DNA from 4 places in the Streptosporangium sp. NPDC006007 genome. Region 1 is predicted to be linked to each of the others. Evidence: riboswitches for the same ligand, from Rfam matches in the RefSeq annotation. Region 1 holds a riboswitch; each other region holds the start of a gene.

Region 1 (2,191 bases):
CGTGAACGCACCGATCAGCGAGACGTTGAAGACCATGACGACGACCGCGCCGACCGTCGCGCCCGAGGACACCCCGAGCAGCATCGGATCGGCCAGCGGATTGCGTACCAGCGCCTGCAGGGCCATCCCGCACACCGACAGCCCCGCGCCCACCACGCCGCAGAGCAGGATGCGAGGAACGCGGACGTCCATCACGATCGTCTCCCTGACCGGCGTCCAGGTGGGCTCGGCCAGAGGCGCGTACAGCCGGTGCAGCAGAATGGCCCACACCTCACCGAGCGGCAGGCGCACCGAGCCGACCGCGATCCCTGCCGTGGCGGCCATCGTCACGGCGACCGCGAGCGCCGCCAGGACCAGCGTGTACGGCACACGCCCGCGGCCACCGGCGGCCGTGACCACCGGCGGCCGGGAGGTGGCGATCTTGGTCACGCGAAGCGGTCCGGGTGGATCTGACGGGCCAGCGACTCCACGCCGGAGGGCACCCGCACGCCGAGCACCGCCGACGACAGCGGCAGCACCGCGAACCGCCGGTTTTTGATCGCGGGTACGTCCTTGAGCGCCGGGTTGGCGAGCAGGAACCTCTTCTTGTCCTCCAGGGGCTCGTCGCCGTAGTCATAGATGACGATCACTTCGGGCGCCCGCTCCGCGACCTGCTCGAAGGAGACGTCTCCGAAGGACTTGGGAAGGTCACCGAACAGGTTCGTCCCACCGGCCAACTTGATCATCTCGTTGCCGATACCGGCTCCGCCCGCGGTGAAAGCGGTCTTTTCGCCGCTGTCGTAGACGAACACCTTAAGCGGGCCGGCCCCGTCGATCTTCTTCTTGACGCCGTCCAGCACACCGCGCATCGCGGTGATCTGCCGCTCGGCGCGGTCGGGCACACCGAAGATCCTGCCGATCGCCCGGATCTCGTCCTCGGCCCGGGTCACGGTCACCGGGCCGGTCGGGCATCCCTCGACGTTGACGTGGGAGTCGATCCCCGCCCTGGCCAGGACGGCCCGGCCACGTCCCTCCTTCTCGTCGAAGGCGCTGTTGAACCCGCCGTAGACGAAGTCGGGCTCGACCGACAGCAGCGCCTCGTAGGAGGGGTACTCCTTGGCGAGCACCTTGATCCCCCTGTAGGCGGCCCCGTACTCGGGAAGGATCCTGTCGTCGAGGTAGGCGGTCGCCACCATCGACCTCTCCAGCCCCAGGGCGAGCATGATCTCGGTGGCGTGCTGGTTGAGCGCCACCGCCCGCCGCGGTGGCCTCTGGAAGGTGGTCGTCACACCGCAGTTGGTCACGGTGAGGGGGAAGCCCGCGACGGCCGAACCGGTGGAGGACGAGCTCGCGGCAGGAGAGGCGCCGGGTTGCGTACCGGTTCCGCAGCCGGTCACCAGCAGGGCGGAGGCGAGGAGCAGGAGGAGGGGAAGCGAGCGTCGGCTCGTCATGAACGAGGTCCTTTCACCCACGGGCCGAACCCGATGAGCGGGGCGGGGGGGCCGGATCATCGAAAGAGGCTCATGACGCGCGCAGCCCGAAGGACCTCATGCCGGATGGGCGACATGGCGATCACCGCTCCTCTCTTGGGGAGATCCGCCCCAATTTCTGCGAGGAGGCGACCGCGTGAGTCTCCTGGCTCTCGGGTCGACGCTCGTCCCGGCCTTCCCACCCGTCATCCGGGCAGTGGCCTGTTCGGGATCCGCTCACCGATCACAGTGGCGGGACCGCACCGGATTCACACCGGTTTCCTCGATCCGCCGTCGCCTACGAGCACATCGTCTCACAGGCAAAGACAGGATCACAGGCGGGCAAAACCACGAATTCCGCACCACCACCAGAGAACCTCACCGACGTCGACCTCCGGATCCGCGCCCCGGCCGGGTCTCCTCGTCTCGTTATACGGCCTCGCGCTCCGTCTGCCTCCGAGTCCGTACCGCGGGCGCGGAGGGCGAACAGGACGGTCAGCGCGACAGGCGGCGCACATCTCCGGGCTTGACCGCGACGATACGGCCCCCTTCGCCCCGGCCGCGTCTGCGCCAGGCCGGCTTTCGGTGGGTGCCGCCGAAGAGGTTCGCCATGGCCTGGGCGAAGTCCTTGAGCGCCTGCTCCTGCGCGGGCGACGGCCGAAGCCGGAAGCGGGACACGCCGATCAACCTACCGAGCCCACCGACAGAACCAGGAGATCACCGTGCCTGACCGTGCCGCGTTT
Region 2 (2,191 bases), on a different contig from region 1:
AACACCCCCTGGTAGGCCGCGCCGGCGGCGGCGAGCAGCCCTCCGACGATCACGGCGAGCAGGACCCGGGGCAGCCGGAGCTCCCAGAGCAGTCCCTGCTCGATCGGGAACAGCCCCGAGTCCACCGAGACGAACGGCAGCCAGTCGAGCAGTTGCAGCGCGACCTTCCGCGGCGCCAGGTCCGCCGCGCCGATCAGCAGGGCTGCGAGCATGCTCGCCAGCAGGACGCCGCACGCCGCCAGTGCCGCCGGCAGGCGGAGGCGTGGCGCCCTCCGGACCGTGACGCCGGGGGAGGCGCCCGGCCCCCAGCCGTCGCCCGAGATGTTCGACGGGGACGTCTCGGGTGAGGTGCCGCCCGCGGCGGCGGAGGGGGCGGGGGCGCGGGGGAGGTCGGTCACTTAGCTGTTCGTGGCCTTCTGGACGGCGTCGCCGACCTGCTTGGCGAGGTCCACGACGCGCGGGCCCCAGCGGGAGGCGACGTCGTCGTCAAGGGCGACGACCCGGTCGTTCTTGATCGCGGAAAGCCTGGACCAGCCGGGGCGCTTGGCGAGGGTCTCCCTGGACTGGCCGCAGCACTTGGTGTCGGCCAGGAAGACGAGGTCGGGGTCGGCCTTGGCGACGAACTCGGCGGAGAGCTTGGGATAGCCGCCGGCCGCCTCGGGAGCCTTGTCGGCGATGTTGGTCAGGCCGAACAGCCCGTAGATCTGGCCGATGAAAGTGGTAGACGTAGCCGAATACGGGGTTTTGTCCAGCTCATGATAGTAGGTGAGGTTCTTGCCCTTGGGCGCGGCGGCGGCGAGTTCCTCGATCTGCTTCCTCATCCCGGCGACGAGCTCGGTGGACCTGGCCTTGTTGCCGGTGGCCGCCCCGAGGTCGGCGATCTGGTCGTAGGCCTCGTCGAGCCTGCCGGCCGCGGGCTCCAGTAGCACCGGGACGTTGAGCTTGCCCAGCTTGGCGACGACACCGTCGGTGTCGTTGGAGAGCACGATCAAGTCGGGCTTCCTGGCGATGATCGCCTCCACGTTCGGCTGGAAGCCGGACAGGTCGCTCCTGGGGGCCTCAGCCGGATGGTTGGACTGGTCGTCCACCGCGACGACCTGGGGGCCCGCGCCCACGGCGAAGAGGCTCTCGGTGGCGGAGGGGGACAGGGAGACGATCCGTTCGGGCCTGCTCGGGATCACGACCGGGCCGTTGCCCGCCTGGACCGTGACGGGGAAACCCGGCGCGACGGTGGCGGCGGGGGTGGCCGAGCTCACGGACGCGGTGGAGTTCTGACCGCACCCGGCCAGGGCCAGCAGGCCGAGGAGCGCGCCGGCGAAGACGGTACGTACGGGCCTCACGCGAGGTCCTTTCAGTCACCGGAGCAGGGGACCCGCGAAAGGGACGGATCACCCTTTTCCACGAGGGTTGACGACGTCGGCGCGGCGGCAGGCGACCTGGCTCGATCCAAAGGATCATGACAGTTGCGGGACAGCGCCGGACTCACACCGGACTTCGCTACACGCTGCGCGTCAGACAAACGTTATCAATCCCCCAGAACAGCCGGACGTCAAGGGTTTGCCTCCGGATTTCTCCCGGCCCCGCCTCCACTCGGGGGCGATTGACCAACCCAGCGCGAAGATGTGGCCGGCGCCGATGAGCGGAGCACGGGCCGGTGGGCGTTCCCCGCACGGGCCGGTGCGCGTTCCCCTCCGCGGCCCTAACCGAGTTGCCGCTCCGCGGTGGCGATGATCTCCTGCAGGCGCAGGCCGTGCGCGGCGTCGAGGGGGTGACCGCCACCGCGCTCCACGGTCTCGGCGAACTCGGCGAGCATCACGGTGAAGACGTCGGGACCGAGCCGGTCACTGTTGATCGACTCCCGGCCGAGCCGGCCGTAGACCTCCACGTGGGAGGGGGGTGTCTCACCCGGCACGCTCATGCACAGCGACGCCTCGCTGACCGCGCCGGTCTCGTGCTCCAGCAGCAGGCCGACCCAGCCCCTCGGGTTGCCGTGGGCGCGGACCGAGGCGACCCGGCCGAGCGCGGCGTCCAGCATGTCGATCATGTGCGGGCCGACGTCGAGGATCGCGCCGCGCTCCAGCCGCCAGGGGGTGGCGAAGTCACCGCCGAGCATGGAGCCGGAGATGTTGGCCGCGTGCCCGCCGAACGGCTCGACGGCCGACACCCTGGCCAGGAACGCCCGGGTGGCCTC
Region 3 (2,191 bases), on a different contig from region 1:
GGGGTCCTGGCCGCCGGCCGCGATCAGCGCGTGGATCAGCGCGTCGCCGTCCTGCTCGGTCACGCCGGGCAGCTCGCCCTCGGCGCCGACGCGGTAGCCGTGCTCGCGCATCGCGGCCAGCAGCCGCACCAGGCTGGCCGGGGTGTCCAGGCCGACCGCGTTGCCGATCCTGGAGTGCTTGGTGGGGTAGGCCGACAGCATCAGCACGATCCGCCGCTCGGCGGGCGGGACGTGCCGGAGCACGGCGTGCCGGACGGCGATGCCGGCCACCCGCGCGGCGCGCTCGGGGTCGGCCGTGTAGACGGTCAGCCCGTCCTCGTCGATCTCCTTGAAGGAGAAGGGGACCGTGATGATGCGCCCGTCGAACTCGGGGATGGCGACCTGGGTGGCCGCGTCGAGCGGGGACAGCCCGTCGTCGTTACCCTCCCAGGACGCCCGGCTGCTCGTCAGGCAGAGTCCCTGGAGGATCGGCACGTCCAGCCCGGCGAGCGCGCCGACGTCCCACGCCTCGTCGTCCCCACCGGCCGACGCGGTGGCCGGGCGGGTGCCGCCGGCGGCGAGCACGGTCACGACCAGGGCGTCCACCGTGCGCAGCGCCTCCAGCAGGCCGGGCTCCGCGCTGCGCAGCGAGGCGCAGTAGACGGGCAGCGCCCGGCCTCCGGCGTCCTCGACGGCCGAGCAGAGGGTCTCGACGAAGGCGGTGTTCCCGGAGACGTGGTGGGCCCGGTAGTAGAGCACCCCGACGACCGGCCCGTCCTCGCGGCGTTCCCGGCGCTCCAGCACGCCCCAGCCGGGCGTGGGCTCGGGCGGGGCGAACCCGTGACCGGTCAGCAGCAGGGTGTCCGACAGAAAGCGGTGCAGCTCGGCGAGGTTGGCCGGTCCGCCGTGGGCGAGGTAGGCGTGCGCCTCGGCACAGACCCCGCCCGGCACGGTGGACAGCTCCATCAGCTCGGCGTCCGGTGCCTGCTCGCCGCCGAGCACGACGACGGGCCGGGGCCCGGCGAGCAGGGCGTCCAGCCCCTCCTCCCAGGCGCGGCGCCCGCCGAGCAGCCGGACCACGACCAGATCGGCGCCCTCCACCAGGAGCGGCAGGTCCTCGGCGAGGAGCCTGGCGGGGTTGCCCAGCCGGTAGTCGGCGCCGCTCGCGCGGGCGCTGAGCAGGTCGGTGTCGGAGGTCGAGAGCAGCAGGATCACGCGCCACGCTCCACGCGGGGCGGAGCGGTACGGCTCGGCGCCGCCAGCGGCGGACGGGGGAACGGCGAAAAACGCACGGGGCTTCCTCCCTCGGGGTCCTCGCCCCGGGTCGTCGTCGGCTACGACGGCTGGAGTCTCCTGGCTCCCGGATCGACGCTCCTCCCGGCCTTCCCGTCCGTCGCCGGACAGTGGCCTGGATGGGGTTCGCTCCCCGGTTACAGTGGCGGGACCGCGCCGGACTCACACCGGCTTCCTCCCTTTGCCGTCGCCAACGATGAGACTACGGCAGCGTCCTTCCGGCAGGAAACCGGTATGGGTGCCCGGTTCCCCGGCGGAGGAGGGGGCTGCGGCGTGCCGCGGCGGCCGGCGACGCCGCCGGAGGGTGCCGCCCGGGCGGCGGCCGCGGGCGGAAGACCTCGGGGGCAGGGCCTACCATCCTCAACGTGCAGATTGGCGACTTTTCCCGGCGATCGCGAGCCGACGCCTGCCCCGGAGCACTTCAGGTGCACGCCGCCGCCGACGGAGGGCTGGCGCGGATCAGGGTGCCCGGGGGCCGGTTGACGGCCTCCCGGCTCCGCGAGCTCGCCGGGGCCGCCGCCGGCTGTGGGAGCGGTGTCATCGAGCTGACCTCGCGGGCGAACGTCCAGGTGCGCGGGCTCGGCGACGGGGCGCAGGCCGGTTTCGCGGCCCGGATGGCGGCCGCCGGGCTGCTGCCCTCGCTCACCCACGAGCGGGTCCGCAACATCCTCGCCTCCCCGCTGACCGGCTGCGACGCGCGGGGGACACTCGACGCCGGCCCGCTGGTCGACGAGCTGGACCGGCGGCTGTGCGCCCGGCCGGGCCTCGCCGGACTGCCGGGGCGTTTCCTGTTCGCGCTGGACGACGGCCGGGGTGACGTGGCCTGGCTCGGCCCGGACGCCGGGATCCTGCCGACCGGCGCCGACGAGGCCGCCCTGATCCTGGCGGGTGCCGACAGCGGTCTGCGCGTGCCGGTGGG
Region 4 (2,191 bases), on a different contig from region 1:
GCGGCGCGAACCGCCGCGGCGCCCAGCCCGATCGGCGGGGTCAGCCCGGCGGCCCGGCGCAGGCCGGGGCCGTCGAGCGGTTCGTCGCCGGGGAACGCGGCCCGTGCCGTCGCCGCCGTCGACCCGTGGGAGACGAGCAGCAGGCGGGTGACCCCCACCGGGGCCGTCACACCGGGCTGCGTCGGCGCGCGGCGAAGGCGAAGAGCGCGCCGACGCCAAGCCAGAACACCGCCTGGGTACCGAGGGAGGCGATACGGAAGTCCCACAGGAGGTCGGCGGGGAAGCCCGGGGGCACCTCGTCGATCTCCGGCAGGAGGATCCAGGCGGCCGCCACCGGCACCAGCAGGGACGCGCCGCCGGCCAGCCAGCGCAGCCACGGCTCGCTCCGGGAGGCGTACCGGTAGGCGGCGGTGCCCGCGCCGACGGCGAGGATCCCGACGACCACCGCGGTCAGGTAGAGCACCGTCCGCTGGTCGATCGTCTCGGGGTCTCCGACGGCAGGCGGGTTGGCGGGATATTTCAGGAAGGGCACCAGGACGATCGCGAGGAACGCCGCCGCCGCGAGGGTGACCGCGAGCACCGGTTCCGATCGGGGGCCGACCCTGCCGCGCACCGCCGCGTAGACGAGGGCGAACAGGCCGCCGACGGCCACGCCGTACAGGCCGAGGGCGAGGAAGAGTCCGAGGCGCTGGCCGTTCCTGCTGACGGGCGCCTCGTCCTCGTCGTGGGAGTGGGCGGGCTGGGCCGCCTCGTGGGAGTGGGCACCGGCGGGGGAGGCCGCCGCGGCCGCCTCCTCCAGCGCGATGGCCCGATCGATGCGCGGCTCGCCCGCGGTGTAGGCGAAGACGGCCGCGAACAGGCCGGCGAGCAGTCCGACGAGCATGCCCCGGACGATGAGTTTGACGATCACGTGCGGCTCAGTGACACGGGACGCCGAGCAGATGGCGCCCGTCGTGCATGAGTTCGTGCAGGTAGTTACCGGCCTGCGAGACGGCTCCCTGGTCGAAGGCGACCAGGTAGGCGACCAGCAGCAGCACCGGTACGGCGAGCAGCCAGCGGGTGAGTGCCTGCCATGGGATGGGCTGGGCCTGCGGAACCGAGATCTGGCTCACGGCCACCTCCTCCGGGATTGACGCGTCCCTTTTCGTAGGTCGGTGGCGGCCGAGTGACCTGGCTCCCGGTCCCGAAGGGCCCGGTTACAGTGGCGCGACCGCACCGGAATCTCACCGGATTTCCCTCGCACCGCCACAAAACACCCGGAACGTACCTCGGTTTGCCGTCATCCGTCAATCCACACGGCATCGGACGCGTCCCTGGCGGAGACACCTCCGCCTCGCCGGGGCGTCCGGACGTCGCCTTTGGGGGAGGCGCCCGTCCGGGCGCCTCCCCCAAAGGCGACGATCACTGCTCACCGGTGAGGGCGGTCACCAGGTCGGCGGCGGAGCGGCAGCGGTCGAACAGCTCGCCCACATGGGCCTTGGTGCCGCGGAGCGGCTCCATGGTCGGGACGCGCTGCAGCGACTCGCGGCCGGGGATGTCGAAGATGACCGAGTCCCAGGAGGCGGCGGCCACCGACTCGCTGAACTGGCTCAGGCAGCGGCCCCGGAAGTAGGCCCGGGTGTCGCTGGGCGGGGCCTCGATGGCCCGCTGGACCTCGTCCTCGGTCACCAGGCGCTGCATCCGGCCGCGGGCCACCAGCCGGTTGTACAGGCCGCGGTCGGGGCGGATGTCGGAGTACTGGAGGTCGACGAGCTGCAGGCGGGGATGGGACCAGGGCAGGCCGTCGCGGGTGCGGTAACCCTCCAGCAACTCCAGCTTGGCCACCCAGTCGAGCTCCCGTGACAGCTGCATCGGGTCCTCCGCCAGGCGGGTGAGGACCGACTCCCAGCGGTCCAGGACGTCCTTGGTCGGCTCGTCCACGCCGTTGCCGCTGCGTTCCTCGGCGTACTTGCGCGCCAGCTCCAGGTATTCCATCTGGAGCTGGACCGCGGTGAGCCTGCGGCCGTCGCGCATGGAGATCTCGTACTTCAGCGTCGGGTCGTGGGAGACCGCGCGCAGCGCCTGGACGGGGTTGTCCACCACGAGGTCGCGGGTGAAGTAACCGTCCTCGATCATGGCCAGGACCAGCGCCGTCGAGCCCAGCTTCAGGTAGGTCGAGATCTCCGACATGTTGGCGTCGCCGATGATGACG

The links. Region 1 has a riboswitch for cobalamin ahead of ABZ194_RS01300 (ABC transporter substrate-binding protein). Riboswitches for the same ligand answer to the same signal wherever they lie in the genome.
Region 2: it holds a riboswitch for cobalamin, as region 1 does, so the genes downstream of both, ABZ194_RS05700 (ABC transporter substrate-binding protein) here and ABZ194_RS01300 (ABC transporter substrate-binding protein) in region 1, are expected to answer to the same signal.
Region 3: it holds a riboswitch for cobalamin, as region 1 does, so the genes downstream of both, cobN (cobaltochelatase subunit CobN) here and ABZ194_RS01300 (ABC transporter substrate-binding protein) in region 1, are expected to answer to the same signal.
Region 4: it holds a riboswitch for cobalamin, as region 1 does, so the genes downstream of both, ABZ194_RS23595 (CbtB domain-containing protein) here and ABZ194_RS01300 (ABC transporter substrate-binding protein) in region 1, are expected to answer to the same signal.

The regions. Positions count from the first base shown of each region.
Region 1 covers NZ_JBEXUG010000001.1:288,762-290,952, reverse strand. Annotated here, with positions in the region: gene ABZ194_RS01305 (iron ABC transporter permease) at 1-429, opposite strand, end outside; gene ABZ194_RS01300 (ABC transporter substrate-binding protein) at 426-1,430, opposite strand; cobalamin riboswitch at 1,587-1,775, opposite strand; gene ABZ194_RS01295 (hypothetical protein) at 1,944-2,126, opposite strand; gene ABZ194_RS01290 (hypothetical protein) at 2,166-2,191, opposite strand, start outside.
Region 2 covers NZ_JBEXUG010000005.1:27,571-29,761, forward strand. Annotated here, with positions in the region: gene ABZ194_RS05695 (iron ABC transporter permease) at 1-212, opposite strand, end outside; gene ABZ194_RS05700 (ABC transporter substrate-binding protein) at 399-1,340, opposite strand; cobalamin riboswitch at 1,409-1,536, opposite strand; gene ABZ194_RS05705 (Gfo/Idh/MocA family oxidoreductase) at 1,700-2,191, opposite strand, start outside.
Region 3 covers NZ_JBEXUG010000017.1:78,887-81,077, reverse strand. Annotated here, with positions in the region: gene cobN (cobaltochelatase subunit CobN) at 1-1,194, opposite strand, end outside; cobalamin riboswitch at 1,303-1,502, opposite strand; gene ABZ194_RS15865 (precorrin-3B synthase) at 1,638-2,191, shown strand, end outside.
Region 4 covers NZ_JBEXUG010000035.1:48,965-51,155, reverse strand. Annotated here, with positions in the region: gene ABZ194_RS23605 (histidine phosphatase family protein) at 1-170, opposite strand, end outside; gene ABZ194_RS23600 (CbtA family protein) at 167-910, opposite strand; gene ABZ194_RS23595 (CbtB domain-containing protein) at 918-1,112, opposite strand; cobalamin riboswitch at 1,142-1,262, opposite strand; gene dop (depupylase/deamidase Dop) at 1,402-2,191, opposite strand, start outside.